DNA from 3 places in the Desulfitobacterium hafniense DCB-2 genome. Region 1 is predicted to be linked to each of the others. Evidence: riboswitches for the same ligand, from Rfam matches in the RefSeq annotation. Region 1 holds a riboswitch; each other region holds the start of a gene.
What was found. Region 1 has a riboswitch for S-adenosylmethionine ahead of metA (homoserine O-acetyltransferase MetA). Riboswitches for the same ligand answer to the same signal wherever they lie in the genome.

Region 1 (10,455 bases):
TCGTTGATCTTTTGCATAGCTTCCAGTCCGCCCAGCTTTTTGAGCCATTTGAACACTTTACCACAGATGTATATTCCATAAACCGGCGGTGTATTATAGGCGGAATTGTTATCCAGATGGACTTTATACTTGAGCATAGTGGGAGTTCCCGGCAAAACGTCCTCTGTAATCAAATCTTCCCGGATAATGACAATCACGACCCCGGCGGGCCCTACATTCTTCTGAGCTCCGGCAAAAATAATTCCGTATTGGCTGACATCGATGGGTTCGGATAGGAAATCGGAAGACATATCGGCGATTAAAGGTTTATCTCCCACCTCGGGAAGCTCATTAAACTTGGTGCCGAAGATGGTATTATTGTGGCAGATGTAGACATAGTCTGCCTCCTCGGAGAATTTCAAATCCTTAAGATCCGGAATATAGGAGTAGTTCTGGTCTTCTGATGAGGCGACGACATTGATTTTGCCGTAGAGTTTTCCTTCGGAAATAGCTTTCTTGGCCCATTGCCCGGTGTTCAGGTGATCCGCTACCCGGTTCTTCATCAGGTTCATGGGAACCATGGCAAATTGTTGGGAGGCCCCGCCCTGGAGGAAGAGGATCTTGTAGTTATCAGGAACCTTCAGCAGGTCTCTTAAGTCCTGAGCAGCCTCGTTCATCATGCCTTCAATGGTCTTGGAGCGGTGGCTCATTTCCATGACGGACATGCCTGTTCCCTGGTAATCCAGCATTTCCTCGGCGGCTTCTCTCAGGACTTCCTCAGGCAATACAGCCGGCCCTGCTGAAAAATTGTACACTCTTTTCATCTTGAAATATCCTCCTTATTTATCATGTTTTATGAACGTTTACAGATATTGGTTTGTCCAGAATAGACAAAACCCACCCCAGTCATTGGGGCGGGTATTCCGCGGTGCCACCCAAGTTTCAGCCTTTACGGTTAATGGGCAGTGAATCCTGCCCTATCCTCCTTAGTATCCTTAAGGAGAACTAGGGCAGTGCCGCGCAGAAAATAAATAAAACCTCTCATCCCAATCAGGGACGAGAGGTTATTCCCGCGTTGCCACCCATGTTGCCGTAATCGGCCAACTTATGTCCGCGATATCGGGCGGAACCCGTCACAATTCATCATTGGCCACTCCAGGATGGAATCCGCTTCGCTTCTATGACTGACTTGCACCAACCGTCAGCTCTCTATACATATTCGGCGCCGGACGTCCTTTCATCGTGTTGGATTATAGATTGACGTTGTTATGATTCTAATCTATTACACAGCTTTTTGTCAAGGGTTATCAGCAAAATAATTATTTTCCCGCTTCGGCACCTGCTTCGATATTGCCCTCCAAGCCGATGGCAACGGCGACGGTGCGCATTCCTTTAATGGTCTCTTCGATGATCTCGTTCAGATCCTTGCCCAAGCGGTTGGCTCCAGCTTCGATCACTTCCCGGTTGACATTCTCCGCAAAGCTCTTTTGCTTCCATTTCTTTTTGACAGATTTAGCGGTCAGGTCGTGAAGGCTCTTGCTGGGACGGAGCAAAGCCGTGGCTGAGACCAGACCTGTCAATTCGTCAATGGTAAACAGGACCTTTTCCACGTTCTCCCGGGGCTCCACATCATGGACCAGACCGTAGCCATGGCTTTCAATGGCCCGGATGAATTCTTCCGGCAATCCTTGGGGGGTAAGGATCTCCCGGGTTTTGCGGCAGTGTTGGTCAGGGTACATCTCGAAATCAATATCATGCAATAAGCCGATATTCCCCCAAAGATCGGGGTCTTCCTGATAAAGGGAAGCAAAATGGCGCATCACCGCTTCCACTGTCAGGGAGTGACGCAGTAAGGTCTCACTTTTTACATACTCATTGAGAAGCTGCCAAGCAGCCTCTCGATCCCGTGTATAATCCGGCATCCGACATCCTTCTTTCTATGGTGGTATTTGTATTTTATCTATTGCCCAGTTCTTCAAGGTTATAGGGAGTTTCCTGATAGACATAGTAATTCAGCCAATTGGCAAAAAGTAAATTAGAATGCCCTCTCCACCTGACGACAGGCGTCTGCCTGGGATCATCCCCAGGGTAGTAGTTCTGCGGAACGTTGATGGGGAGTTCGTAGGATATATCCCGATCATATTCCGCTTTCAGGGTGTAGGGATCGTATTCGGAATGACCTGTGACAAAAATCTGCCGGCCACCCTTGGTCCCGACGAGATAGACTCCGGACTCCTCAGATTCGGAAAGAATCTCCAGCTCCGGCACCTTGACGATATCTTCTTTTCTGACTTCTGTATGCCGGGAGTGAGGAACATAAAAGATATCATCAAAACCTCTGAGCAAACGGATATCTCTGCGGTTTAAGGTATGAGGGAAGACGCCGAACATTTTGGCCGGCAAGGGATATTTGGGAACACCAAAAAAGTGATAAAGCCCGGCTTGTGCTCCCCAGCAAATGAACAGGGTGGAAAAAACATTGGCTTTACTCCAGTCCATAATCTTCTGCAGCTCCGGCCAAAAGTCAACCTCTTCAAAGGGCATCTGCTCGATAGGGGCACCGGTAATGATCATGCCGTCAAATTTCTGATCTTTGATGCTGTCAAAGGTCTGATAATACTTAATGAGGTATTCTTCCGGGGTATTCTTGGAGCGATGGGTTTCCGGGTAAAGAAGGGTAATATCCACTTGCAAGGGGGAATTCCCTAAGAGTCTGAGAATCTGTGTTTCGGTTATGATCTTATTAGGCATGAGATTGAGAATGACAATACTGAGAGGGCGAATGTCCTGATGTTCGGCACGCTTCTCTTCCATAATAAAAACATCCTCTTTGGTGAGTATTTCTGCTGCAGGCAGGCCATCGGGTACATTGATCGGCATAGTATTCTCCCTTCGCTACACTTAGAAATTTCGACCTTCGTTCTTCATGACTTGCTTTTTAAAATAAAGAAAACCTCTTTCCAAGAAAGAGGGTATCGCTAAAAATTCCTCTCTCATCTATCAATGCTTCCATCGCAGGAATTAGCACCGTTGTATTCATCCGAATACCGGTTGCTGGGTTTCATCGGGCCAGTCCCTCCACCACTCTTGATAAGAAATGGGCTGTATTTAGTTGATGACGATGAAAATCGTCATTGGCACTATATTATTACATCTTGGCACTAATGTCAATCTGCTCTATAACAAAATTATTGTAGAGGGATTGTACGAGTTGCGTAGCTTTTCAGCATTTTTCTGAGACTTTTGCGGCTCCTTTACAGGTCTTTTTCATAACAGAAGACGGCTCTCCCCGGCTAAAAGCAGGATGAGAACCGTCTTACTTCTTATTATCTTTAGATATATATTTAGCTATCTAAACTCCGAGCTTAAAGCTTCCCGCCTTCGACAATTAGCTCCTCAGGTTTTACATCGTCCCCGTACACGGGCAGGAGGGTTTTTTCATAAGCTTTCTTTATGAAATCTTCTTTAGCGAGCTCTGCCAGCTCCTGATTGATCCAGTTTAAGAGTTCGGTGTCGCCCTTCTTTACTGCCGGTGCAATGGTATCCGTGCTGCCTAAAGTAGGTACACCTACGGTGAAGCCCGGATTGGATTTGGCCCAGGCGAGGACTTCCGTATTGTCATGAGCTAAGGCGGCTCCCCGGCCATCTTTTAAGGCTTCAAAGGCTTCCGTGTTTTGATCATATTTAAGAAGTTCCAGATCCGGGTGGTTTTTGGTCAGATAATCCTGAGCCGTGGTTCCTTTATTGACAATAACCTTCTGCCCTTGAAGCTGGTCGATAGAGGTGATCAAAGCTCCGTTAGGTGAGACGATCCCCAGGGCAACTTTCATATAGGGGTTGGCAAAATCCACTTTTTGCTTTCTTTCTTCTGTCACTGTGAAATTAGCCATAATAATGTCGACCTTGTTGGATTCCAGATAAGGTACTCTGTTGGCAGCCTCCACCAATACGAACTCTACCTTGGATTCGTCCCCTAAAAGGTCTTTGGCGAAGCGTCTGGCGATTTCCACATCAAAGCCTTGATTCTGGCCATTGGCGTCTACATAACCAAAGGGCGGCTTATCACTGAACACCCCAATCCGCAGGGTTCCCCGCTGCTTGATTTCTTCCAGGGAGCCTGCTGAGGAGGCACCGTTTGCCTTATTGGCGTTGTTGGCATTATTGGCTTGGTCGCCGCCTGTCTGGCCGCACCCCACAAGTCCGCCCAGGAGCAACGCTCCGGCCAGAACGAGGGCCAGGGATCTGATCATCTTTTTCATCTTTTCTCTCAACCTTTCTTCTCTTCTTTTTGGGATATTTTTATAGCTTTCCTTTGGCTCTGGTTGCCCGGCACTGTGAAAACCTATGGAACGCTGCGGAAGGCTGCGGTATTGCTGCACCTACCTGGTGCACCGGCACTAATATTGAAATATATTAAGAAATTGCTTCGCCCGCTCGGTGCGTGGGTTATTGAAGAACTCCTGGGGGCCGGCAATTTCACAAACAGTACCTGAATCCATGAAAACGACCCGGTCGGCGACGGCTTGGGCAAAGCCCATCTCATGAGTGACAATGATCATGGTCATTCCCTGTTTGGCCAGGCCCAGCATCACGTCAAGAACTTCCCGGACCATTTCCGGATCAAGGGATGCTGTCACCTCATCAAAAAGCATGATCTCCGGATTCATGCATAAGGCTCTGACGATAGCGATTCTCTGCTTCTGGCCTCCGGATAGCTCCCTTGGCCAAGCGTCCATTCTATCGAATAACCCCACTCTTTCCAAAAGGGCCTTGGCTTGCTCCATGACTTGGCTGCGCTCCCTGTTCTGTACCTTTGTAGGCCCCAGGAGAATATTCTCAATCACCGTCATATGGGGAAAAAGATCATAGTTTTGAAAAACCATACCGATCTGCTGACGAATCTGCTCCCAATCGACTTTTCCTCTGATCAGGCTTTGACCTGACAGCAGGATATCTCCTTTTTGAATGGGTTCAAGACCGTTAAGGCAGCGGAGCAGAGTGCTTTTACCGCATCCGGAGGGCCCTAAAACCACAATGACCTCACCTCTGGGGACCTGGAGATCAATCCCCTTAAGAACGGGTTTGCCCCCATACTCTTTATACAAATCCTTGATTGCCAATAAAATTTCTCTTTGCTCACTACTCATTGAACCACCACTTATTGAATTATTGCTCATTGAATCACTCCTAACTGCTCCACTTGGCTTCCAGTCTCTTGGCCAGACGGGACAATGGATAACACATGATGAAGTACAGAATAAAAATAAGCCCATAAATCCAGAAGGAGGCCGTGGGAACGGTAAAGCGGGCGTTCTCGATCATCTGCTGACCGACTTTGAGGATTTCCACCACCCCAATGAGTACCGCAAGGGAGGTGGTCTTGACCATCCGTGTGGCCAGGTTAATCGTGGCAGGCAGCATCCGTCTTACAGCCTGAGGGATTAAAACATACCGGTAAAGCTGCCCAAAGCTTAAACCCAGCGCTTTACCGGAGTCGCTCTGATGCCGGGGCAAGGATTCCAGGGCGCCCCTGACGATGTCACCCATTTCTGCCGTCCCCCAGAGAATAAAGACAATGATGACGATGAGCTCACCTTCCAGATGAATAGCAAAGACTGAGGTTATGCCGAAATAGCCGATGAATAACCAGACAAGGACGGGAATAATTCGGAAGGCTTCCAGATAAAGGCGGCAGAGCACCTTGATCAGCTTGGATTTCATGGTCATGAGCAGACCAAAGGCAATTCCTGTGCAGGCAGAGATTAAGATAGCGATCAAGGCAATCCTTACTGTAACCAGCAACCCCTCCAGCAGACGCACTATATTCTGTGAGGTAAAAAGCATCTCAAGGGCCGAATTCAGCATAGCGCACCTTCCTCTCCAACCAAGTCAAGAATAAAGACAAAGGCAACAGGATGATTAAGTAAGAAACAACCAACATTAAGAGGGATTCAACGGTCTGATAATACATCCCGATCAGATCTTTGGTAACATTCATAAGATCGAGAATAGCGATGGCCCCAAGAACGGAGGTTTCTTTGAGCAGGAAGATACAGTTGGCGCCAAGGGCCGGGATGCTGAAGGAAAACGCCTGAGGGAATACCACATAGCGAATCAACTGCCACCGTGAAAGCCCTAAGCTCAGGCCGGATTCAATCTGGGATTTGCTCACCGCTTCCATTCCGCCGCGCAAGGCCTCAGCCATATAGCTCCCTCCTAAAAAGGAAAGGCCAAGAATTGCACAAGCCGTCTCACTTAATGTCACCCCCAGCTTGGGCAGTCCAAAATAGAGAAAGTAGACCTGGATCAGCAAAGGGGTGTTCCGGGAGAGCTCTATATACCCTCCCATGATCGTTTTTAAAAGAGGTATACGGTAATACATAATGACACTGCAGATCAGGCCAAGAAGCAGGGAGAACAGTGTCCCCCAAAAAGCCAGCTTTAAGGTAAGCCAGGCCGCTTTTTCATATAAAGGAATGTTTTGAAGAATGAATTCCCAATTTAAATTCATGCCGGCCTCTCTTTCAGTCCATTCTGCAGAGCCTCTGCAGCTCAACTATCTGCTTAAATATTTGCTTAACTATCTGTTCAAACACCTTTATATAATTCCTATATATTTAGTATGATATATCGGAATTATATATTCCGACTCTCACTCTGTCAATCTTTTATTTTTGCCAAGAGAAAAAGGAACCGACAGCTTTTGAACCGGAATAGGTTCGCGAGGTGTCAGTTCCTTTTTCTTTTTTAGTTTGGCCGCACACTATCTGAGGGTCAACAAACTATTAATATACGGGAATCAGAAAATTTCCAGGCCCACCGGGCAATGATCGGAGCCCATGATCTGATCGTAGATCATGGCGTCTTTGAGCTCATTCTTCAGGCTTTCCGAGACACAAAAGTAGTCGATACGCCACCCTGCATTATTGGCCCGGGCGTTGAACATGTAGGACCACCAGGTGTAGGCTTCTTTTTTATCCGGGTTGAAATGGCGGAAGGTATCGATAAAGCCGTTCTTAAGCAGTTCACTGAATTTTGCCCGTTCTTCATCAGTGAAGCCGGCATTTTTGCGATTGGTTTTAGGGTTTTTGAGATCGATCTCCGTATGGGCGACATTGAGATCGCCGCACAGGATCACCGGTTTGGATTTTTCCAGGTTTTTAAGATAACCGAGGAATTCCGCTTCCCAGATCATGCGATAATCCAAGCGGGCCAAGTCCCTTTGCGAGTTGGGGGTGTAGACCGTGACCAGGTAAAAGGTATCAAATTCAAGGGTAATGACCCGCCCTTCCTGATCATGCTCTTCCTGGCCGATCCCATAGGACACACTCAGGGGTTCTTTCTTGGCAAAGACTGCGGTTCCGGAATAACCTTTCTTCTGAGCAAAATTCCAATAGGCGTGATACCCCTCCAACTGGAAAGGGATCTGCTCTTCCTGAAGCTTGGTCTCCTGCAGGCAAAAGATATCCGCTTGCTCCTGCTGGAAAAAGTCCATAAAGCCCTTATTCAGACAAGCCCGCAGGCCATTGACATTCCATGATATTAATTTCATCCCGTTCTCTCCTCTAATGACGTTTTTGTGCCATTAATCTCTTGGACACCATCTCATTTTGTTATTGTCCATTTGTAATCAGTCTAGCTTTGCAACCATAAAAAATCAAGCTTTCAGCTTCACAAGGCTGAAAGCCTGATTCCAGGGTATTCAGTAATTTAAGTCTTATCTGCCGCATTCCTGAGCCAGCCAGGCTTTTTCTTCAGCATCCAGATAAGGCTCCAGGGTGGTGTAGACCATTTGGTTGTAGTCATCCAGCCATGTTTGCTCTTCTTCTGTGAGGAGGCTTTGATCCACACCCCCTAAGTCGATGGGGCAATAGGTCACAGCTTCAAAGCCCATAAATTGGCCGAATTCAGTCTCCTCGGCTTTTCTCACCACCATCATATTCTCGGTGCGAATGCCGTGTTTCCCTTCTTTATAGATACCGGGCTCATTGGTCAGGATCATCCCTGCTTCCAGTTTCACCGTATTAGGGGTCTGGCTCAGCCGCTGGGGGCCTTCATGAACATTCAAAAACATACCCACTCCATGACCTGTACCGCATTTGTAATCCATGCCGTATTTCCAGATGGGCTGTCTGGCCAGGACATCTAAGTTGGAGCCTGTAGCACCGTAAAGAAATTTAACGGTGGCTAAGGCGATATGTCCCTTCAGCACCAGGGTAAAATCTCTTTTTTCTTCTTCAGTCAGGGGGCCTAAAACGATAGTACGGGTGATGTCGGTGGTGCCGCCGAAGTATTGACCGCCTGAATCCACCAAAAGAAATCCTTCGGCCGCCAAGGTGTAAGCGCTTTCCGGAGTGGCCTTATAGTGCATCATGGCGGCATGGTCTTTATAGCCGGCAATGGTATCGAAACTCAGGCCCACACATTCCTTGTTTGCTCTTCGCAGGGTTTCCAGGGTATCTTCAGCCGAGAGCTCAGTTATTTCTTCCTTGCCCAGGGTGGTTTTGAGCCATTTGATAAAACGGACCATCGCCACTCCGTCATGAATATTGCTGGTTTTCAGGTTATCCAGCTCTATCTCATTTTTGACAGCCTTCAGCATTGCTGTGGGGTTAGCTCCCTCAATCTTTTTCGTTTGGGGATGGATGGCATGGTCAAGGAACGCGTTGACGCTCTCAGGATCGATAAGGACGGCATCATCCCAGCCAAGGCCCTGCAGGAGCCCGGCGACAGCGGCATAGCCTTTGATTTGGATTCCATCTCTCTCCAGCTCGGCTTTTACCGGAGCCGGAACCTTGCCCGGATCGATACATAAGGTGCAGGCATCCTCGGTAACCAGGACATGGGCGATGGTCACCGGGTTGTTGGGGACATCGGCTCCCCGGATATTTAAGAGCCAGGCGATATCATCCAGGGCGGTCAGAACATGAACATTGGCTCCCTTGCCCTTCATCTGCTGACGAAGCTCATTGAGCTTCTCGACCCGGGAACGCCCCGCATAGCTTACGTCATGAACAAAGATATCCCGGGCCGGGATGGGAGGACGATCTTGCCATAGCTGCCCCACCAGATCCTGGTCGAATTCTATGGTGATTTTGCCTGCCCATTCTTTTTCCATGTCTCTAAGCTGTTTGGCTGAAAAAACATGTCCGTCCAAACCGAGGACGCTTCCCTCCGGCAAATGCTCTTTTAACCATTCTGTATAGCTGGGCACTTGAGGGTCGGCTGCCTTGAACAAACGAATTCCTGAATCCCGGAGCTGTCGCTCCGCTTGAATGTAATAGCGGCCATCTGTCCATAGACCGGCATCCTTCAGAGTAATGACTACTGTTCCGGCGGAACCGGTAAAGCCGGAAATCCACTGCCGGCTTTTAAAGTGGTCGGCGACATATTCGCTGAGATGGGAGTCGGAGCTGGGAATAATATAGGCAGCCAGGCCATGATCTGTCATCAGTTTTCTGAGCTTGGCGACCCGCTCTTGAATGTCCATGTTCTTACCTCACTTGCGCTGTAATTTTGGAAAGTTCACTATTAAATTATTCATGAGACTAAATATTGATGAGGCGTTTGGCCTCGGCCATGGCGGTGACGATATCATACATATTGGCCACCTGGCCTACCGCCAGTTGCTCGGTAATACCATAATAGTTGATGCAGGTACCACAGGTTTGAATGATGGTTCCTTGAGCCGCCATGGCTTTTAAATCTTCTATGCTGTTAGAGTCCTTACTGGTCAGATAGGCTCCGGAATTAAAGAAGAGAAGGCGGGCAGGCGGCGGGGTCAGCTCTCTGAGGGAATAGATAAACCCTTTAAGGAGAATTCGTCCCAGTTCTTCGCTGCCTTCTCCCATGGTGTTCCGCCCGATGGCGACCACCAGGCCTGAATCTGCCGGCGTTCCGGAGGTTTCAACAGCACAGCCTTCTCCAGCGACAATGGTGACTTCAATGACGCCGTTGTCTTTTTCCTGATACTCACTCTGATAGCCCATACCTTCGGCCATCTTTTGCAGATTTTGCCGCGATATATCGTTATCCACCAGTACCGCCACGACTCCCCCTGCTTCGCCCAATCCCTCCAGGGCTTTCTTGGCACGAATCACAGGGATGGGGCACACTTGTCCCAGAGCATCGATGGTTATCATTAAATCGTCCTCCTTATCTAAATCCGCAGGCTAAGCCGGCGGTGTTCTAATACTGTCAGACTGCCATGCTGCTTCATGTTGGTTTAGGTTATCACTGATGAAGCAAATTTATGTTCATCATGCTGCCCGCTCGGGAAGCAGACGGGGCAGCATGAAAAACGGGACCTGTCCCCTTGATTCACCCTAGAAGAATGGGGAAGTCCTGGCGGGGGAGGACTTCTCCGATCAGTGCTGCTTGGGGCTCTGTCTCCTGTATGGCACGCAAAGCCTCCTGGGCACAGTCTCCGGGGACACTGAGCAGCAGGCCGCCCGAGGTCTGGGGATCGAGCATCAG
Region 2 (10,455 bases), 1.9 Mb from region 1:
ACTTGATCCAGTACAGGAATCAACCTCTCCGAATGGGTTTTGGATGTATGCAAAAAACCTTCCGCCACCAGCTGCCCGTCATCCGCCAGAGCTAAAGCTGTGACTTTGGTGGTTGTATCGATGGTGAGATACTTCATCGTTCCTCCTAGTATTCGAAAGGATTAACAAGATTTATTTCTGTGATAATATCTTTGAGCCGTTCTGCCCAGGCTTCCGCTTGGGAAGAAAAGCCGATTAAGCGCGGCTCCTCACCTGATCCTTCAATCCGGATTGCTAATGAATCATCGGGCAGGATATCCTCCGCAATTCCCGGCCATTCAATCAAGCAGATAGCATCCTCTTGAAAAGCATCTTCTACCCCGATTATCTCTACCTCTTCCGGATAACGCAAACGATATAAATCCATATGGATCAGCCGCACGGGACTATCCTGAGCCATCCCTGAATACTCAATCTGAAAGGTAAAGGTTGGGCTGGTCATGGGTTCCTGTACCGCCAGGGCTTCCCCAATTCCTTTTGCTAAGGCAGTTTTTCCCGCCCCCAGATCGCCGGCAAGACACACCACATCTCCACCACGAAGCACTTTTCCTAAATTGTAGCCCAGGGCATGAGTATAATCTGCACTTAAGCTTTGAACTTCCAGCTCCATCCTGACTTCCTTCCTTTAATCATTCGCTCTGAATTCTAACTATAATGTCTATTTACGTATCCTTAATTCCCAAAGTTTCCGGCCTTTTCTCAATCATTCGGAAAGCTAATCCGTGATCACCTTACCGTTGATAATCACCGTTTCCGGGCGTGACTTTAAGACAAAAGGATGTTCACTCCAAATCACGATATCCGCATCTTTACCCACTTCCAAAGACCCTAAGCGATGATCCACACCCAAAATTTCCGCCGGGTTAATTGTAATGGCCTTTAAAGCCTCTTCTTCATCCATTCCGGCCCGTGCCACCAGCGCTGCACAAAGGGACAGCTGTTCAATCGGAGTCACCGGATGGTCTGTAATAATAGCCACCTTAACACCTGCTTGTGTCAGGACATGGGGGGTCTCAAAAGACTTATCTTTCAATTCCACCTTAGCCCGGTTGACCAGTGAAGGACCCACAACGGCAGGATATCCATACTCGGCGATTTCCTCAGCAATCTTATGTCCTTCGGTACAATGTTCAATAACCAGATCCACATTGAATTCTTTAGCAATGCGGATAGCCGTCATAATATCATCGGCCCGGTGAGCATGGGCCCGCAGAGGAATCTCACGTTTAATCACCCGGATTAAACTTTCCATCCCCAGATCCCGCTCAGGTACCTTTTCCGGGTCCTCGATGCCTTGTTCTAACTTTTCCAGATAAGTCTCAGCATCCACCAGCGCTTGACGAAGCAGGGCGGCAGTAGCCATACGGGTCATAGGCATTTTCTTTTGTTCCCCACCATAGACCATTTTGGGATTCTCTCCAAAGGCTACCTTCAGCCCTGCCGGCTCCCGTACAATCATCTTATCCACGACTTTGCCGACTGTTTTCAACACGACACCTGTCCCACCAATAACGTTGCCGCTGCCCGGTGTGGAGAACACAGCCGTAACTCCTCCTAAACGAGCATCCCGTAAACCTTCATCCTCCGGATTGATGCCATCGATAGCACGAAGCTCAGGGGTAACCGGATCGGTCATTTCGTTGAGATCATCCCCTTCGTTTTGGTAGATCTCCTCTCCCAGCCCCACATGACAATGGGCGTCAATAAAGCCGGGTAAAATCAACTTCCCATGGGCTTCAATAATCTCCGCTCCCTCAGGAGCAACCAGATTCTCCCCAAGAGCTTTTATCTGTGTGCCTTCCACCAGGATGCCGCCAATGAATTCCTGACCCTTCATGGTCTTGATCAGACCATCACGGATAAAAAGGCTAGTCTTTGCTTTCATGATTACCTCCGTTATAAACAGTATTGCTTTTAGCTTGTTCTTATAGACAGGGCTATATGGATACCATGGCGTCCGCTGCAATCTCCTTCATGGAGAGACTGACTCGCTCACGGGCGGTATCGATGCCTAGAACACGGACTTTAACGATGTCTCCCACGGAAAGCACTTCCATAGGATGCTTAATAAACTTCTCGCTGATTTGAGATATATGCACCAAACCGTCGTGTTTGACCCCTATATCAATAAAAGCTCCAAAATCAACGATATTTCTCACAGTTCCTTCCAGAATCATTCCCGTTTTTAAATCCTCCAGATGGGTAACATCCTGACGCAATTTCGGCCTGGGCAGATCCTCCCGGGGATCCCGGCCAGGGCGTTGCAGAGCGGCAAGAATATCTTTGACTGTAGGAACTCCGGCACTGAACTCCCGAGCACATTCCTCAGGATTTAACCGGGCAATCCCCAGCCGTACTTCATTAGGACGTTCTTTTAGATCCATGATAGTGAATCCTGCCTTGTGCAGGATATTTTGAGCCAGCTCATAGGATTCCGGATGAACCGGTGTATTTTCCAGAGGGTTGGCCCCTTCAGGAATACGAATAAAGCCGGCGCACTGCACAAAGGTCTGCTCCCCAAGACGGGGAACCTTTTTCAGCTGCTCCCGTTTTTGGAACTTCCCATTACTTTCCCGAAAAGCCACAATATTTTTGGCAATGGTCGGTTTAAGCCCGGCCACATATTGAAGGAGGGAAGGCGAGGCCGTATTCAAATCCACACCTACAGCATTAACGGCGGATTCAACGACACCATGCAAGGATTCCTCCAAGCGCTTAGGCTGAACATCATGCTGATATTGCCCGACACCCACGGCTTTGGGTTCGATCTTAACCAGCTCAGCTAAAGGATCCTGCAAACGCCGGGCAATGGAGACAGCACTGCGCAAAGAAAGATCAAAATCCGGAAACTCTTCTCCAGCCAGTTTAGAAGCAGAGTATACGGAGGCTCCGGCTTCACTGACGATGATATATTCCGAAGCCAGGTCACTTTCCCGAATCATCTCAGCAGTGACTTCCTCAGTCTCACGAGATGCTGTGCCATTGCCAATGGCGATAACCTCCACTTGATATTTAGCAATAGTATCTCTAAGTACCTTCTTCGCTTCTTCCCGCTTGTTTTGAGGGGGATGAGGGTAAATAACACCGACATGAAACAGTTTTCCGGTATCATCCACTACAGCAAATTTACACCCTGTCCGAAAGCCCGGGTCCAATCCCAGTACAACTTTCCCCCGTACCGGAGGTTGGAGCAGAAGCTGTTTCAAATTCTCAGCAAAAACCTTGATGGCTTGCTCCTCCGCCTTCTCAGTCAGAGCTCCCCGGATTTCCCTCTCAATAGAAGGGGCTATTAAACGTTTATAAGAATCATCTGCAGCATTACGAACAATCTCCGCTGCGGGTCCATGCTTCACATAAGCCTGCTCGAGCAGAGCAAGCATACGCTCTGTAGGAACATCCACTTTAACGCTGAGAACCTCTTCCTTCTCACCGCGATTGAGAGCCAGGATACGGTGAGGGGGCAGCTTTTTCACAGGTTCCCGGTAATCATAGTACATCTCATAAGGAGAGCGTTCCTCAGCCTTTTTGGCCGAAGCTGCAATATCGCCAAAACGAAAGGTTGCTTCCCGGATTCTCTTGCGCATGGCGGCATCATCAGAAATCATTTCCGCAAGAATATCCGAAGCCCCAGAGATTGCTTCTTCTGAGGTTTCGACACCCAGTTCAGGGTTAATATACTTTTGAGCTTCCTCTAAAGGCTGGGCCTTGGGATATTGCTCCAATATCCATAGAGCTAAGGGTTCAAGTCCCTTCTCCTTAGCTATAGTAGCCCGTGTACGCCTTTTCTGTTTGTAGGGCCGATAGAGGTCTTCCACCTCTTGGAGAATTGAAGCGTTCTGAATCTGCTCTGCTAACTCATCTGTGAGTTTGCCTTGCTCTTCAATCAACCGCAGGACTTCGCTTTTCCGTTGCTTTAAGTTCCTTAGATATTCCAAACGCTCTACGATACTGCGCAGGGCGTTCTCATCCAACTCTCCGGTGGCTTCCTTACGATAACGTGCAATAAAAGGAATGGTATTCCCCGCATCCAAGAGTTGAATGGCTTCTTTGACCTGATGGGCACGCAAGCTAAGTTCTTGCGCGATACTTTCCGCAAATTCCAAAGGATAATCCCTCCTGATAGTTCTCAATTTTTTATTATACCATTCTTTTCCCAAAAAGTTAAAGAAAGATAGGGAAAGTGAAAAGCAAGCCCACTAGAGACCTGCTTAAAACTATCCTGAGAGGAAGTGATTTCTTTTATAAACAATATCCTGCTGAGATGATGTATCTCAATCAAACAGGGGAACTCTCATCTCCTCCTTTTCCAGACAGAACCCATTGGCATCTAAGTGATCTATAGTGATAATCAGCTCTTCTTCCACCTGTTCAAAATCAATAACTTCTTGGTTGAGCTTTTGATATGCCGGATAAAGTGTTTCCGCTTCACCAGTGGCCGGTGTAACCTTTACCAGCTCTCCACCCTTGGCAATCGTCCCATAGGCCAAGCCGATAATGGTAATAAACTCTTGATCATTAAGCCATAAGATCTTCTTTTTCGGAGTATATTTTCCTTCAGGTGCAAAAGAATTCCACATTTTTATCCGGTTCTCCTGATTGATCTGCAGCCGAGTCCAACGATTGCTTACATTATCTTTGATATAAATATCTCCAATGGTTTCCCATTCATCCGGGTAGATATAAGCTGTAAATTGCTTATTGGGCGAACTGCCATGAACCACATAATTTCCTTGGAGAATAAAGGCCGGGACATAGGGATTGGTAGTCACACGAAAAAGCTGCCCTGTTTGCTCGGTAGTTACCGGTTGCGGAGTCTCTTCCTTCACTGCTCCCCGATCAGTTTCACTTGGGTTAGCTGCCGCGGTCTTTACTTTCTTAACATAAGCAGCATAATTGGCTCTTTGCTGTTGGATTCTTTGCTGCGGCGTTTGTTCGGGATCGGTGACCAGCATTGCCGAATAAGTCGGTTCCTCCACACCGGGCTCCCTAAAAGAAGCACTTAAAGGAAAGATATCAAAATTCAAGAACAAGATACAGAATACCACCCCCAGGAAAAAAAGGGTGCCGCGAATAATTCTTCGTTTCTTGATAACGCTCCCTCCTTAATCTGTTTCTAATCGAATTACACCATACCATTATTTACCATATTCTTAGAATTGATTCTCTGTTGCTGTTTCTCAATCCTTCTTTTAGCAAGGATATGCCAAATTGCTTTAGGAATCGTGCCGATAAAAAGGAAATCATCAAAAAGCGAACCGGCCTGAACCAGTTCGCTTTAATTCCATTATACATTTTAAGAAACTCAACATTGAGCCTGCTTTACTTAACGAGCAGCATTTCCTATCCTGCGCTCTACAACTACTTTCTTCGCGATCTCAACAATATCGGACAAAACGGCTCCCCCTGTGGCCAATCCACCAGCGCCAGGCCCCTTCCAAAAAAGATCACCCACCAACTGCGTTTCCAGTGATAAGCCATTATCCACACCGGAGACGTGACTGAGAATTGCTTCCCCTGATAACCACTGCACACTCACTTTAGCCCTAATTCCTTCCCGTCTTTTTTCCGGCTCTGACGAAGAGTGCTCAATGATGGCTGCCTCGGCAACTAATTTAGGCACCCGCCCCTGTTCTTTTTGCTCTGCGACCTCTTCCGGCGTCAGCCCTTGGATTCCATTAATCTCCACCTCTTCAAGAGGAATATTCAGCTCAAAGCATTCCCGGCAGAGAATAACAAGTTTACACGCCGCGTCCAAACCGGTTACATCCATAGTCGGATCACTTTCCGCATAACCAGCCTCTTGCGCTTCGCGCAATGCCTCCTCATAGCCTTTTCCAGACTCCGCCATTTGAGTCAGAATATAATTAGTGGTCCCATTTAAAATGCCACAAATTTTCTTCACCTGGTCTCCGGCCAGCCCATATTGAATGGTTCTAAGGATCGGAATCCCTCCTAAGACGCTCCCTTCATAAAGCAGGCAAATTCCTTTACGCTGGGCTATTTCTTGCAACTCCGCGCCATGAAGAGCCAGTAAGAGCTTATTGGCTGTCACTACATGCTTTCCTTTAGCCAGCGCCTCTTTGATAAAGGAATAAGTGGGATGCTCACCACCCATAACTTCCACTACTACCTCAATCTCCGGGTCATCGAGAATATCCTGGGGTTTCTGGGTTAGAACAACACCCTCAATCGCCCGCTCTTTACTTATATCTTGAACAAGGGCCTTGCTTACAACCAATGTGGCCCCCAGTTTGCGAAGAATCTTGTTTGAATGGAGCAGTATTCCTTTTATCACCCCTTGGCCCACATTCCCACACCCTAATAGACCAATCTTCACTGTATTTTCCTTCATCTCTTTGTTCCTCCCCTTCATCGGTCCTTGACGTTGCCTGCAATATTATGGCAAGAGCATATAAAAAGCCCTTCCCTATTCCAGGAAGAGCTTATGTGTCATATTTTGCTCATCTTCCAGGAATAATCCTGCTGGAATTAGCACCACTGCCATATAGGCCGGTTGCCGGGTTTCATCGGGCCAGTCCCTCCACCACTCTGGATGAGAAGTATTCAATTTTTAATTATTATATGACAGTAAACAAAGTAATGTCAATAGAGCAGATTGATATATTACAGAATAATGTAATCCCTTCACTATAGAACTCTGAAGCAGTGCTACAGAATTTGTATTCCTTCGTTTAGACTGCCGCTTCGAAAACCCTCTAAATCCAGAGTAACATAGGTAAACCCTAATTCCTTGAGGGGCTTGACAATAGTATCGTGGTCCAATTCCATAAGTTTTAAAAAATCCTTTTTAGGAATTTCCAATCGGGCCATATCCTGATGATAACGCACTCTTAAATTTGTAAATCCCAGTTCTTTAAGTAAAGCTTCCGCTTGCTCTACGCGCCGAAGCTTTTCGATCGTGATCTCCTCTCCGTAGGGAAAGCGAGAAGATAGACAAGGGCTGGAGGGCTTATCCCAAGTTGAAAGTCCCATCTTCTTGGACAATTGACGAATCTCTTCTTTGCTTAAGCCCGCTTCCTGCAGCGGACTCCTGATCCCCAAAGCTCTGGCTGCCTGCATGCCGGGGCGGTAATCCTTAAGATCGTCGGCATTGCTCCCGTCAAGAACCCAATTGATCTTCTTCTCTTGGGCAATGCCTAACAGCTTTGTAAACAGCTCATTTTTACAATGAAAACAACGATTCTGGGGGTTCTTTACAAACTCCTCTTTGCCCATTTCTTCAGTTTCGATGACCAAAAACTTTGCCCCAAACTCTTTGGCCTGCTGCAAAGCATTGTTATAATCGGCTGAAGGCATAGTTTCCGAAGCACCGATGACAGCAAGACAGTGATCCCCCAAGGTTTCATGAGCTACTTTTAAGAGAAAGGTGCTGTCCACCCCACCCGAAAAAGCCACCACAACCGCTTCCATTTCTTTGATAATTTGCTTTAAGTGATTCAGCTTTGCCTGCATGATTTACCTCCAGATTACTCAAGCTTAATTAACTTTCACGCTTCAATCGATTATGCTTTAGAATTATCGCTAAAATAGTAGTTTCTCAGTTTCTCCATTTTTCGAGAATATTCCTCTTGAGTCAAGATTCCTTGCCTGACTAATTCCGAAAGCACTTTCGTATAGCGTTCTAATTCTTTCATCTTTTTACTTGAAACCTTCTTTTGATTGTAAAACTGTATGACTTCTTCTAACTCATGATTATCCAGCACACCGATAGCTTGCAACTTAACCAAGCTTAACTCGCCTTCCTCATTAACCGCAACGTTATTGGCGTTTTTGATCAATGGCTGTATAGCCAGCCTTACGGCAAGAAATATAATAATGAAAAGTAATATCGAATATACAAGGATTCCCTCTATTGTCATAGCTCCCCTCCGCGAGTTAAATAAATCAGTTACTCACCAATCTTGTTCCCAGTGTAAACAGTTCAAGGCTGGATTCCTGCTTAGCTCCGCTTAACTAAGGTATTCTCAAAAAGCATAGAATTTTCCTCTTTTCAGAATGAAGTATATTTAGGACATAAAAAATTCACTTGCAAAGCCCATAGGAATAATATAATATTATAAACATCTTAGCAGGCTTAAAGCGAATTAAATATGGACTTATGTCAAAGCTCTTATCAAGAGAGGCGGAGGGACTGGCCCCATGAAGCCCGGCAACCTACATATGTGAGGTGCTAAATCCAGAGAACCATCAGGTTCGAAGATAAGAGGACGTGGAAACAGTTCACGACCTCTTTGGAGGTCGTTTTTGTTAGTTCGAATCTTCTTTGAGGCTCAACAACATGAATAACCTTTGCCAATGTGTTCATACGAGGAGGAATGAAAATGAATATTTTAACCGAACTGGCTCAGATCGGCAATCGCCGGGATCCTTACGGGGCGATCAGCTTTCCTGTTTACCATTCATCTACCTTTGCTCACCCCGGCTTCGGCCAAAGCACAGGCTTTGATTACTCACGAACCGGCAATCCCACCCGCCAAGCTTTAGAAGATGCTATGGCAAGCCTGGAAGAGGGTACCAAAGGGTTTGCTTTTTCCTCAGGCATGGGTGCCATCACTACCATCCTCTCCTTATTCTCTCAGGGCGAGCATCTTCTCGTCACCGAAGATCTCTATGGAGGAACCTACCGTATCCTTGAGGAGGTCTTCAGCCGCTTTGGCCTCCAAGTCACTTTTGTTGATTCCAGTGATCTCGACACCATCGCAAAAGAGATCCGCCCCCACACAAAAGCCATCTTCACCGAAACACCTACCAACCCTCTAATGAAGATTGCCGACCTAAAGGGGATCGCTTCCTTGTGCCAGAAGCACGGTCTCTTAAATATAGTGGACAATACTTTTCTTACACCCTATTTGCAAAAACCACTGAACTTGGGAGCAGACATTGTTATTCATAGTGGCACCAAATATCTTGGCGGCCATAATGATGTCGTGGCGGGCCTCGTCGTGGTTCAAGGAGAAGAGCTTGCAGCTCGCTTTGGACGTTTGCAGAACTCTCTCGGCGCTACATTGGGCCCCCAAGATTCCTGGCTAATTATCCGGGGATTGAAAACCTTGGCCCTGCGCATGAGAGCACAAGAAGAAAATGCCCTCCAGATTGCACAATGGCTGGAGACGCATCCCCTTGTCACCGCGGTCTGTTATCCCGGACTTAAGCATCATCCCGGCTATGCAACTCAGCTTGAACAAGCCCGGGGCTTCGGTGCTATGCTATCTTTCCGGGTAAAAAGTCCCAGCTTAATCCCCGAGATATTAAAATCCCTCAAAATTATCTCCTATGCGGAAAGCCTTGGTGGTGTAGAATCTCTAATCACTTATCCCGCTACCCAAACCCATGCCGATATCCCTCACGAAGTAAGGACAAGGCTTGGGGTGGACGATTGTCTTCTCCGGTTATCACTGGGTATTGAAGCCGCCGAGGATCTCATTGGCGATTTAGAACAAGCTTTAAAATAGATGCTTTAGGCATCTTCGCCAACGGATTTCTTATAAAACCCCTTCAGATTCTTTACCGTTTCATCAATGGTCTCATGTTTAACCGAGGTCGCATCAAATTTCACCCAAGCAAAGACCATCTGTACGCAGATCCCTATTCCAAATGCGGAAATAACTGTACCAATTCCTACGGGTCCGCCAAAAATCCAGCCTATCAAGCACACCGTTACTTCAATAATCCCACGGCAAAGCCCTATAGATAATTTAGTCTTTCTCTCTAAAGCCACCATCAGACTATCCCTTGGGCCTGCTCCAAAACCAGAGGCAATGTAGAGATAGGAACTAAAGGCGCAAAGGAATAAGCCAAGAATGAGCATAACCATCCCTGGAATAAAACTCTGCATCTCAGGGATTAGTTTTAAAGGCAATAATAAGTCGATATAAATTCCAATGGCAAATATATTAAAGATAGTGCCAAAACCCAGCTTCTCTCCAAGCAACACAACGATGATAGAGATCACCAAACTGGCCACTATAGAAACATTGCCAATCGTCATGCCCACAGTATCGGCAGTCCCCCGATGGAACACATCCCAAGGAGCATAGCCTAAATTGGCTTTCATGGTCATCACAATTCCCACGGATAATAAAAAAGTGCCTAAAAATAAATACACAAGCCTTTTCCATAAACTCATATCCGCACTTCTCCTCAATATCTCCTGATCGATTATCTAATAAGTGTAACATTTTATTGAGCACATTTCCAAACCTTTATTTTATTTCTAAGAATATCTTACTCATAAAACGGTATTAGGGCTGGGAGACAACCAAAAGAAAGCTAATGCTTGTAATGATAAAAAACGCTATGCCCGTTAGATAAAACCAGAATTTCACCCCGTAAATTTCAGCCACTGGTCCCGCGATTAAAAGTCCCAGCGGCATCGTTGCCGACATGAAGCTGCTC
Region 3 (10,455 bases), 2.0 Mb from region 1:
GGGATAAAGCCCAAGGGGCTTATCTGGCCTCCGATGCTTTTTTCCCATTCCCCGATTCCCTGGAGGAGGCGGCTAAGGCAGGAGTGCGGGCTGTGGTTCAACCGGGGGGCTCCGTCAGAGATGCTGAGGTTATCGAAGCGGCTGACCGTTTGAATTTGATTATGGTGTTTACGAACCGCCGTCACTTTAAGCACTGAGTATAGCTGTCATGTCGCTGTGCGGTTTTGGCAGAGAGTGAAAAGGCTCCTGCCTGGGTCGCGTAGCTTTACGCTCAACGCGTACTCCATAGCTCCGGGGCTGGTCTACTCGCTTTCTTAACAGCTACACCAAACCTCAGGGTAATACCTGATGTGAACCATGGCTTCGCTACGTTAAGAAAGCTTCGCTGACCCGACCGCCCCTCCGCTAAATCCGTACGCTTTTGTACGTAAAGCTACGTCTTGCGGGTCTCTTTTAGCTTTTCCTTAAGGACCTGGTTCCCGAGACTTTTTGTGAGGATTTCTTGGGTTGCCTTCAAAGCCTTTCCTAAGGTAGCCGACCTTGCCGCCCCAAGCGGCGTCGGCAAAGACGGAAAAAGCGACTTAAGCCGGGAGTCAGGCGACTTACTCCACCTTTCCCGCAACGCCCTGCCCGCTCAAACTCCAAAAACAGCCCAAGGATTTTGCTTTACGGTAGGAAGCGAATTTAAGCGAGCGGAAACAAAACTTCGCGAAAAGCACGCAGCGGAGAAAGGTTGGAAACAGGACGTTTCCAACCCGCCATTGAGCAGGAGCGATTTGGCGGGACGAAACCCGGACGAGGGTTTCGCCCAAGCCGCGACGCCACAGAGAATGACTCAGCGGCGCAGGTCCTTTCGGAGCGGAGGGCTTTGCGCGTTAGTTTTGTCCGCGCAGCTTATGGAGCGACCGGTGTAAAGCAAAATCCTGGAGAATCAGCTTTAGAGTTTTCCTGAAGCAGTCTAAATCAAATAGTAAAGAAGGTGCCCCATGGCTAAGAAAGTCTTAATAGTAGGCAATGGCGGCAGGGAGCACGCCCTTGCCTGGAAAATAGCCCAAAGCCCGGAGGTCGGGAAATTGTACGTTGCTCCGGGAAACGCCGGAACTCAGGAATGGAATGTGGCGATTGCGGCTACAGATATCCCCGGGTTGCTTGAATTTGCCCAAAAAGAAGGCATTGATTTGACAATTGTGGGCCCTGAGGCACCTTTGACTTTAGGGATTGTAGACGCTTTCCAAAAAGAAGGACTGAGGATTTTCGGACCCACTCAAGAAGCCGCCCGGCTGGAGGGCAGCAAATCTTTTGCTAAGGAAATCATGGAGGCGGCGGGGGTTCCCACAGCTCAAAGCCGGGTATTCTCTGAACCGGAGCAGGCTAAGGAATATATCAAACAGATGGGAGCACCGATCGTCTTAAAGGCCGATGGCTTAGCAGCCGGCAAAGGTGTGATTGTGGCCATGGATTTGGACACAGCTTTGACGGCTGTGGATGAGTTAATGGACGGCTCTTTAGGCGAATCGGGAAAATTGCTTCTGGTTGAAGAATATCTGGAAGGGCAGGAAGTGAGCTTGCTCTGTCTCTGTGATGGTGAGCATGCGGTTGCCTTAGTCCCTGTTCAGGACCATAAACGGGCTTTGGATGGGGATCTGGGCTTGAATACCGGCGGCATGGGTACCTATAGCCCCCCGCCTTTCTGGAATCCAGAGTTGGAAGAGGAGGCACTAAGAACCATCGTGCAGCCCACCTTACAAGTCATGAAGGATAAAGGGATGCCCTTTCAAGGAGTTCTTTTTGCCGGGCTGATGCTGACCAAGGACGGTCCGAAAACCTTGGAATTTAATGTCCGCTTCGGTGATCCGGAAACCCAAGTGGTGATGGCCCGTATGGAATCGGATTTATTCAAGGTTCTGTGGGCCTGTACGGAAGGACAGATCGAGAATCTAAAGCTGGCTTGGAAAAAAGAAACCGCACTCTGTATCGTTATGGCCGCACCGGGCTATCCCCTGGCCTATGCCAAAGGCATTCCGATCACTTTGCCTGAAGTCCCTGCTCAAGAGAGCGTGATTTTTCATGCCGGGACTGCCCTTTCCCAGGGGGGAGAACTGCAAAGCTCCGGCGGAAGGGTCTTGGGGGTAACGGCTTGGGGAGATGATCTTAACCAGGCCCGTCAATTGGGATATGCTTTAGTAGAAAAAATAAATTTCCCCGGCGCTCATTATCGGAAAGATATTGGGGTAAAAGGTCTTTAGTTCGGCTTTTCCTCCTGTGACCTTAGGTTGTCCTATCTTCATATAATGAAGGCAGGACGACGTTCAAGGGGGGAAGGGTGTGTACATCTATCGAAAAAGGTTCTTTTATCCAATCCATGTGGAAAGGCCCGATCCGGTCCTGGCTAAAGAATTGCTGGAGCATTATGGTGGAAGGGATGGAGAACTCACCCAGGCAGTTCAGTACTTAAATCATCAGGTTAATATAGACAACCGTTTTTTGCGTGAACTTTTGGGACTCATCATGGCGGAAGAACTTGCTCATTTAGAGACTTTATCGGCAATGATTACCAAGCTGGGCGGGGAGGTTACTCGCTTAAGTGATCATGAGGATACTCCCTGGTCTCTTTCCTATGTAAACCAGTACTCTGAACCGGATAAACTTTTGAAAGCAAACGCTGCTTTGGAAAAGAGAGCACGCCTTTTGTATGAGAAGCATGCAGCCATGACCCAGGATCCTGGGGTGAAACGTCTGCTTACTTTTTTAGCCCGGCGTGAAGGGGTTCATCAGAGGCTTCTCTATCGATGTTATAAGGTTCTGACTGAAGGGGGGACGTCAGAGCAGTATATGGAGATTATCTATGAGTATAAAATGAGCCTCCAGGTATTAGAGTAAGAAAGATAGTTCAGCTCCTTTTAATAAGTGATAGATCATGAAAGCAGGAAATTTGAAAATGCAAAAAGAAGCTTATCCCCAAGCTTCTTTATTTTTTTACTAAAATTTGCTAAACTATATAAAATTATCAGCAATTTGCCTAATAAAAATATCAGCTATTTGCACAGGAGGATAAAGATGAGTATATCACAACGAATAGAAAAATTACCGGTTAAGAGATTTCACTATATACTCCTTATCTCTGCAGGTTTGGGATGGATGTTCGATTCCATGGATACGGGCATTATTTCCTTTGTCCTGCCGGTGTTGATGAAGACTTGGGGGTTAACACCGGAACAGGTGGGAAATATCGGGAGTGTCGGCCTGTTAGGAATGGCTTTGGGAGCTATTCTGTCCGGGAGTGTGGCGGATCGAATCGGCAGAAAAAAGGTCTTTGCCTTTACCTTGGTGGTGTATTCTTTGGCTACCGGATTATGCGGCCTGGCCTGGAGCTATGCCTCCCTTTTGTTCTTTCGCTTTCTGGTGGGGTTTGGTTTGGGAGGGCAATTGCCGGTTGCGGTAACCTTGGTGAGTGAGTTCACTCCTGCTAAACACCGGGGAAAATTTCTGGTCCTTTTGGAGAGCTTCTGGGCTATAGGGTGGCTCCTGGCCTCCGTTATATCCTATCTGATCATTCCCAACTATGGTTGGCATATTGCTTTCTTCATTGGTGCCATTCCGGCTCTTTACGTTTTTTATCTCTGGAAGTACATCCCGGAGTCACCGCGGTTTCTTGAGGAACAGGGAAGAATCCAGGAGGCTGAGGCAGTGTACCGCCTGGTCGCCGGGGAGGCAGGACCTGACGTAAAGGCGGGCAGAACTGCTGAGGAGGCAAAACGTGAACACAGGCAGCCCCAGAAGGGGACGGCCAAGACTAAGGTGCTGAAGCGAGTCACGGTAGCGGAATTGTTTTCCCGGAAGTTCCTGCGCAGAACGGTGTTTCTCTGGCTGCTTTGGTTTGGAATCGTATATTCTTACTATGGAATTTTTACCTGGCTGCCCTCTATTCTTGCCTTAAAGGGTTTTTCCCTGACCAAGAGCTTCAGCTATGTTATTATTATGACCTTGGCGCAGATTCCCGGCTATTTCAGCGCGGCATTTCTGGTCGATCGCATTGGGCGCAAGCCTACCTTGGCCGCTTTCGTTTTAGGGACAGCGATCAGCGCTTATTTCTTTGGACTGGGCAACAGTGTAATGATGATTCTGGTCTTTGGTTCCCTCATGTCTTTCTTTAACCTTGGCGCCTGGGGAATTCTCTACACCTATACTCCTGAGCTTTATCCTACCAGAGCCCGGGGCACCGGTGCCGGTTGGGCCGCCGGGTTTGGCCGCATCGGCGGCATCTTAGCACCTATGGTGGTAGGCCGTATGCTGGGAGCGGAAATGCCTACGGAAACGGTTTTCCTGATGTTTGCCGGAGTGCTCATCCTCGTTGTGTTTAATGTCCTCATTCTTGGCGAAGAGACGAAAGGCCGGCCCATGGATGAACTATAGAATCTCCTTGGTGCGGTAATCCCAGAAGCGGTTGGATACCAGGCGGAGGCAGAAGGGATGTTTGCTCCAGTTTTCAATGTTGTCCAGGGAGAGCAGCAAAGCATAGGCTTGCCGGCAAGTACCCAGCAAAGGATAATTTTTGCATAGATAAGCAAGGTTGGCGAGAATGGCTTCCTGACGTTCCTGGTGGAAAAGGTTCTGCACATAGCGGCGGCTTAAAGGGCTTAGCCTGTATTGCGCCAGTTCGGAGGCTAAGGGTCTCAGCTCATCCCTGCTGAAGTTAATGACCGTCAGTTGAGGCAAATCTGCGATCAGATCCGCACCTTCTAAAAAGTTAAGGAGATGTTCCTGAATGATGAAGGGAGAGAAAGGGAATACTCCCGGAGTTTCGGCAAGAATGCGGATGCGCAACAGGTTTGCCCGCAGAAAATCGGATTCCTGGGAAACCGGACTGATGGGGGTCTTTTCCAGGTTGCGAATAATTTGCCCTAAATGGGCATTGCCTTCGCAGGCCAGGTATTCCCATTGAGGAAGCAGGGAAAGCAGGAGTTGGCCGAGATAGGCTCCCTTGGATTCAAATAGTTTATAGCGGGTCAAGGTCGTGAGGGTCTCCTCATTGGGCTCGGTTAGAATGTGGCGCAGCATTTCCGGGTGCATGCGCAAGCGGGTCTGAATTTTCTTATCGAAGGAATTCATAGAGATGTTCTCCTCATGTTCCAGAATGTTGATTAGTTCTTCATCCTGGGTAATTTGTCTATAGTGTGTGAGGAGTGACCCGTTCTATGCCATCAAAAATATGGTAATCATGGCAGGGGTAAGTACAGGCATTAAAGAAACTTATCCTTGGGTTAATTTAGGGGATATGATATAATTATTCCATTCCTAGGAATAAGGAAGTGGATTCATGGATAATGAGAAATTTCAGGATTTGATGCTGGAGCATTTTGGAAAAGTACTTAATGAATTAACTGGCATGAAGACGGAGCTGACTGAGGTAAAGCAAGATGTAGCAGGGATAAAGGCAGAGCTAACTGAAGTAAAGCAAGATGTAACCGGGTTGAAGGAATCTCAAACCAGGATGGAGACGGATCTAGTTGTCCTTAGGCAATCTCAGGTCAGGATGGAGCAAGACTTTGGTAGGAAGCTGGATATTCTTTTTTATGATTGGCGGGAGACTCAGAAACAGTTTAATGAGGAAGTCAAAAGTGAAATTAAGATTTTAGGTACTAAGGTTGAGGCTTTACAAATGGAATCCAGTAAACATGACCGAGAAATTAAGGATTTATACCTAGTGAATCTAGCCAAGGGTAAGAGCAAAGATTAAATCGTTAAGATTAAAATAGATATAGAATGCATAGCAATGAGAAAAGCCGCCCTCAGCTGAGGAACGGCTCTTTCTTTATGAGTTGAAGTAATAATTCTTAGAAGGCAGGAACGACAGCACCTTTGTAGGTATCTTCGATAAACTTCTTAACTTCTGGGGTGTTCAAAGCTTCCACTAATTTTTTGAGGTTGGGATCGTCTTTGCGATCTTCTTTAGCTACGACGATGTTGGCATAAGGAGAATCTTTGCCTTCAAGGACGATGGCATCCTCAGTGGGATTGAGGCCGGCTTCTAAAGCGTAGTTGGTGTTGATGACAGCTCCGGCAATTTTGGGGTCGGTAAGAGCATGGGGGAGCTGAGCAGCCTCAATAGCTTGAATTTTTAGCTTTTTCGGGTTCTCAGCGATATCCAATTCTGTTGCGGTAACACCGGCACCGTCTTTAAGTTTAATCAATCCGGCTTGTTCTAAGACGGCTAAAGCGCGGCCGCCATTGGAGGGATCGTTAGGGATAGCAATAGCATCACCGTCTTTGAGCTCATCGATTTTGGTTACTTTTTCAGAGTAGAAGCCCATGGGCTCAATATGCACAGTGCCGATGATCGCCAGCTTCATGCCTTGAGCAAGGTAGGTATCCAGGTAAGGAGTGTGTTGAAAGTAGTTGGCGTCGAGTAATCCGTCGTTAACGGCTGGGTTGGGAAGAGCATAATCCGTAAAATCAACAATTTCCAGATTGATGCCTTGTTCTGCTAATTTGGGTTTGACGAATTCAAGCACTTCGGCATGGGGAACGGGGGTAGCGCCTACTTTGATCGTCACAGGCTCATTGGCATTACCGGAGGCGGGTGGGGTATCGGTTTTCTGAGGGGTGCTTCCGCACCCGGTAAGTACCAAGGATAGGGCTACTACGGAGCCGATAATTAAAGTCGAGAGTTTACGTTTCATTCTTATTTCCTCCTTAAATTCTTCTTTCTTTTCCTCTGAAGATACACATGAAGACATTTTTTGTGAGATACCCTTCATTGTGAGATACCCTTGAGAAGATATATGCTCAAGCCTCCTCCCCAAAGAACTTGACAGGAGTACCGGTATCGCCCGCCATGAATTTGAGTGAGCGCTTGGAACATGCTTAGTGGTTACTAATCCGGCGAGCCAGTTTGGTGCCAAAGAGTTGAACCAATTGGACGATAATCACGAGAATGATGACGGTCATAATCATCACGTCGGTCCGAAAACGTTGATGCCCGTAGCGGATAGCCACGTCTCCTAAGCCACCGGCTCCTATGGTCCCCGCCATGGCGGTATAGCCGACGACGCTGATCGTGGTGATGGCGGCGCCTAAGATGAGAGAGGCCTTGGCTTCAGGCAAAAGAACTTTACGGATAATCTGCCAAGGGGAAGAGCCCATGGATAGGGCCGCTTCAATGACTCCGTAAGGAATTTCTTTAAGCGAACTCTCCACCATGCGGGCCACGAAAGGTGCTGTGGCAAAGACCAGAGGGATTATTGCAGCGTCGGTACCGATGTATGTGCCCATGATGGCTTGAGTGACAGGAATCAAAGCCAGAAGCAAAACGATAAAAGGTGCCGAGCGAAAGATGTTGATCACTGTGCCGAGGGTGCGTTCTATCCAAGGATTCGGCGAGATATGATCGGGAGAAGAGATGACCAGAATGACCCCCAGAGGAACACCAAGAAGATAAGCCAGCAGAGTAGAGGCCATAACCATGTATAGGGTCTCTCCTGTAGCAGGGACCAGAAGTTGATAGATGGTTTCCCAGTATTGAGGGTTGGTAAAATCAAACATTTTGGATCACCTCCACTTTGAGTTCGCGCTGGGCTAGATATTGATGAGCTAAAGCCAGTTGTCCGGGATCTCCCTGCAGCTCCAAGGTTAAGGTGCCAAAGAGAGTGGAGCGGAGGTGGTCGATGCTTCCATAAAGGATATTGGCCCGAACCTCGCATTCTTTCATAAGGTCGGCAATGATGGGGTCCGATGCCCGTGAACCCAGGAATTGGATGCGCACAATCTGAGAATTGGGATGAGTGGCCAGTTCACGAAGCAAATCTTCAGGGAGTTCATTGGGAAATACAGTGGAGATGAATTCCTTGGCGACGCTGGACTGGGGTTGAATAAAGACGGATTCCACAGGCCCTTGTTCAGCGATTTTTGACTCATGGATGACGGCCACATCGGTGCAGATCTCTTTAACCACTTTCATTTCGTGAGTAATCATAATAATGGTTAAGCCGAAACGCTGATTGATATCCTTTAAGAGATTCAAGATAGATAAAGTGGTTTGGGGGTCAAGGGCGGAAGTGGCCTCATCGCAAAGGAGCACTTTAGGGTTGGTGGCCAGCGCACGGGCAATCCCCACTCTTTGCTTTTGACCGCCGCTGAGCTGGGAAGGGTAGACATGGGCCTTATCCTCCAAGCCTACTAGGGGAAGCAGCTCCTTAACCCTCTCTGCTATCTCTGGTTTTTTAAAACCGGCAATTTCTAAAGGAAAAGCAATATTATCAAAAACGGTGCGGGACTGGAGCAGATGGAAGTGCTGAAAGATCATGCCGATCTTTTGGCGGGCTTGCCGGAGCTCTGCCGCGGACATGGCTGTTAAATTCTGACCATCGATGATGATTTTACCCCCGGTGGGCTCTTCCAAGCGATTGATGCAACGGACCAGGGTGCTTTTACCGGCACCGCTTAAACCGATGATGCCGTAAATCGCTCCTTTGGGAATATGCAGGGAGATATCTTCAATGGCTGTAACTTGCTCTTTGCGGGAGGTGTAAACCTTTGTTAAGTTCTCAATTCTAATCAACGCTGTTCCCCCTCGTTAGGTTCTAACTGAATATAACAAAAAACTCCACGAGGAAATCCGCAGAGTTATAGTCGGGTTTCCTCTCATCTCCCAGTATTTCCTGCAGGATTTAGCACCGTGCATTTTCATGTCGGTTGCCGGGTTTCATCGGGCCAGTCCCTCCACCTACTCTGGATAAGAGTGTTTATTAACTTTGTACCAAGTTTCAGTCGAAATCTTGATAGACACTATATTAACATAAAGCATAGAGTCTTGGCAAGTAATTTTTTCAATAGAAAGTTCTGGAAGGTTAAACAAATTTTCTGAAGAGAGGCTATGAATATTGACAAGGGCCCTATACTTTAATAAATTAAAGTATAGAAGTATAAGGAGATGATCGATGATGGATGAATATAAAGACGATGATTTCAAGGGAATTGATCAGCGCCTGCGTGATTCCTCAACGGATGCGCTTTTTGACGCTATTTTATTATTAAAGGATCGGGAAGAGTGCTATAGGTTCTTTCAGGATATCGCTACGGTGGCGGAGATTAAGTCTTTGGCTCAGCGTCTGGAAGTGGCCAAACTTCTGGAGAAGAATGTGACCTATACCACCATCGCCCAATCCACAGGTGCCAGTACGGCGACTATCAGCCGGGTTAAGCGGTGCCTGTACTTTGGGGCCGACGGTTATCAGATGGTCCTGAAGCGTCTGGAGGAGAAGGAAAAGGGGGGGGATTAATATGCTGCGAAGTTCTCTGGGCTTAAGAATCCCGGAAGGGATGCATGATCTTCTTCCTGATGAGTTAGCCTTACAAGAGCGGGCAGAGGCCTCTGCGCTGGATTTATTCAAAGCATGGGCTTATCAGAAGGTTGTCACTCCGACCTTGGAGTATGGGGCATGCATCCAGCCGGTCGAAGAGGAAGAGGATAGTTTTTTTAAGCTCTTTGATCGTCAGGGCCATGTCCTGGTGCTGCGTCCGGAGTTAACCACTCCCATCGCCCGGATGGTCAGCACCCGGATGCGGGGGACTACCTTTCCTTTGCGCTTATGTTACGCAGCAGATGTCTTCCGCTATTCTAAATCTCATAAACAAGAATTCAGGCAGGTGGGAGTGGAGCTGATTGGCTCGGCCTCTCCTGCGGCGGATGCCGAAGTGGTCGCCTTAGCGATTGAAGCTCTCCGCCAAATCGGCGGCATGGACTTTCAAATCAATTTGGGACATATGGGGATCTTTACCGGTATTATGGCCGAGTTGGGGGTTCCTCAGGAATTCCAGCTCCATTATCAGGAGAAGCTGGCCCGCAAGGATTTTGTGGGGATTGAGCGGTTGGTTAAGGACTACGGTTTTGAATTAAAGGTTCAGGACGTTCTTTTAAAGCTTCCCCATCTTCACGGCCAAGAGGATATGCTGGATCAGGTTCTGGAGTGGAGCCGGCGGCCTTCCCTGCTGGAAGCGGTGGCTGCCCTGAGGCAGGTCTATCGGTACTTAAAGGATTTCGGAGTCCAGGATTATGTGTCTCTGGATTTGGGTATTCTGCGCGGCTTCAGCTATTATACGGGGGCGGTCTTTGAAGGCTATGTTCCCGGAGTGGGTTTCCCCGTTGTTGAGGGAGGGCGCTATGACGCTCTGTACGGTGAATTTGGGGAGGATGTCCCGGCCACTGGTTTTGCGATCAATCTCAAGGCGATCATCGAACAAATGGCCTGCTCCAATGCTGAAAGCCCGGAGGTTTTTGTCTGCGGCAGTGATGTTTCCCAAGTGATCGCCGAAGCTCGGAAACTCCGCCAAACGGGGAAACGAGTGGAGATGTGTCTGGAACCTCTGACTCGGGAACAAGCTGTAGCATCAGCCGACCGTAAAGGAATTAAGGAAATAGTGTGCGTAAGGTGATTAAAGACATGCTTCCGGTTGATT

Region 2: another riboswitch for S-adenosylmethionine. It lies ahead of DHAF_RS06940 (homoserine dehydrogenase); the one in region 1 lies ahead of metA (homoserine O-acetyltransferase MetA).
Region 3: another riboswitch for S-adenosylmethionine. It lies ahead of DHAF_RS07420 (methionine ABC transporter ATP-binding protein); the one in region 1 lies ahead of metA (homoserine O-acetyltransferase MetA).

The regions. Positions count from the first base shown of each region.
Region 1 covers NC_011830.1:4,875,348-4,885,802, forward strand. Annotated here, with positions in the region: gene serC (3-phosphoserine/phosphohydroxythreonine transaminase) at 1-803, opposite strand, end outside; gene DHAF_RS22865 (HDIG domain-containing metalloprotein) at 1,299-1,901, opposite strand; gene metA (homoserine O-acetyltransferase MetA) at 1,936-2,859, opposite strand; SAM riboswitch class I at 2,970-3,076, opposite strand; gene DHAF_RS22875 (cysteine ABC transporter substrate-binding protein) at 3,345-4,238, opposite strand; gene DHAF_RS22880 (amino acid ABC transporter ATP-binding protein) at 4,377-5,126, opposite strand; gene DHAF_RS22885 (amino acid ABC transporter permease) at 5,167-5,844, opposite strand; gene DHAF_RS22890 (amino acid ABC transporter permease) at 5,825-6,490, opposite strand; gene DHAF_RS22895 (exodeoxyribonuclease III) at 6,779-7,531, opposite strand; gene DHAF_RS22900 (aminopeptidase P family protein) at 7,697-9,469, opposite strand; gene yedF (sulfurtransferase-like selenium metabolism protein YedF) at 9,528-10,121, opposite strand; gene selD (selenide, water dikinase SelD) at 10,300-10,455, opposite strand, start outside.
Region 2 covers NC_011830.1:1,487,432-1,497,886, reverse strand. Annotated here, with positions in the region: gene tsaB (tRNA (adenosine(37)-N6)-threonylcarbamoyltransferase complex dimerization subunit type 1 TsaB) at 1-137, opposite strand, end outside; gene tsaE (tRNA (adenosine(37)-N6)-threonylcarbamoyltransferase complex ATPase subunit type 1 TsaE) at 146-649, opposite strand; gene DHAF_RS06955 (amidohydrolase) at 755-1,924, opposite strand; gene DHAF_RS06950 (Tex family protein) at 1,977-4,142, opposite strand; gene DHAF_RS06945 (DUF4652 domain-containing protein) at 4,311-5,015, opposite strand; gene DHAF_RS06940 (homoserine dehydrogenase) at 5,363-6,391, opposite strand; SAM riboswitch class I at 6,498-6,599, opposite strand; gene larE (ATP-dependent sacrificial sulfur transferase LarE) at 6,709-7,512, opposite strand; gene DHAF_RS06930 (hypothetical protein) at 7,563-7,919, opposite strand; SAM riboswitch class I at 8,168-8,266, shown strand; gene DHAF_RS06925 (trans-sulfuration enzyme family protein) at 8,376-9,512, shown strand; gene DHAF_RS06920 (YczE/YyaS/YitT family protein) at 9,518-10,186, opposite strand; gene DHAF_RS06915 (MFS transporter) at 10,302-10,455, opposite strand, start outside.
Region 3 covers NC_011830.1:1,575,021-1,585,475, forward strand. Annotated here, with positions in the region: gene purH (bifunctional phosphoribosylaminoimidazolecarboxamide formyltransferase/IMP cyclohydrolase) at 1-197, shown strand, start outside; gene DHAF_RS26745 (hypothetical protein) at 492-914, shown strand; gene purD (phosphoribosylamine--glycine ligase) at 987-2,246, shown strand; gene DHAF_RS07390 (manganese catalase family protein) at 2,326-2,880, shown strand; gene DHAF_RS07395 (MFS transporter) at 3,058-4,413, shown strand; gene DHAF_RS07400 (hypothetical protein) at 4,408-5,109, opposite strand; gene DHAF_RS07405 (hypothetical protein) at 5,318-5,737, shown strand; gene DHAF_RS07410 (MetQ/NlpA family ABC transporter substrate-binding protein) at 5,835-6,680, opposite strand; gene DHAF_RS07415 (methionine ABC transporter permease) at 6,865-7,542, opposite strand; gene DHAF_RS07420 (methionine ABC transporter ATP-binding protein) at 7,535-8,557, opposite strand; SAM riboswitch class I at 8,638-8,738, opposite strand; gene DHAF_RS07425 (YerC/YecD family TrpR-related protein) at 8,937-9,278, shown strand; gene hisZ (ATP phosphoribosyltransferase regulatory subunit) at 9,280-10,431, shown strand.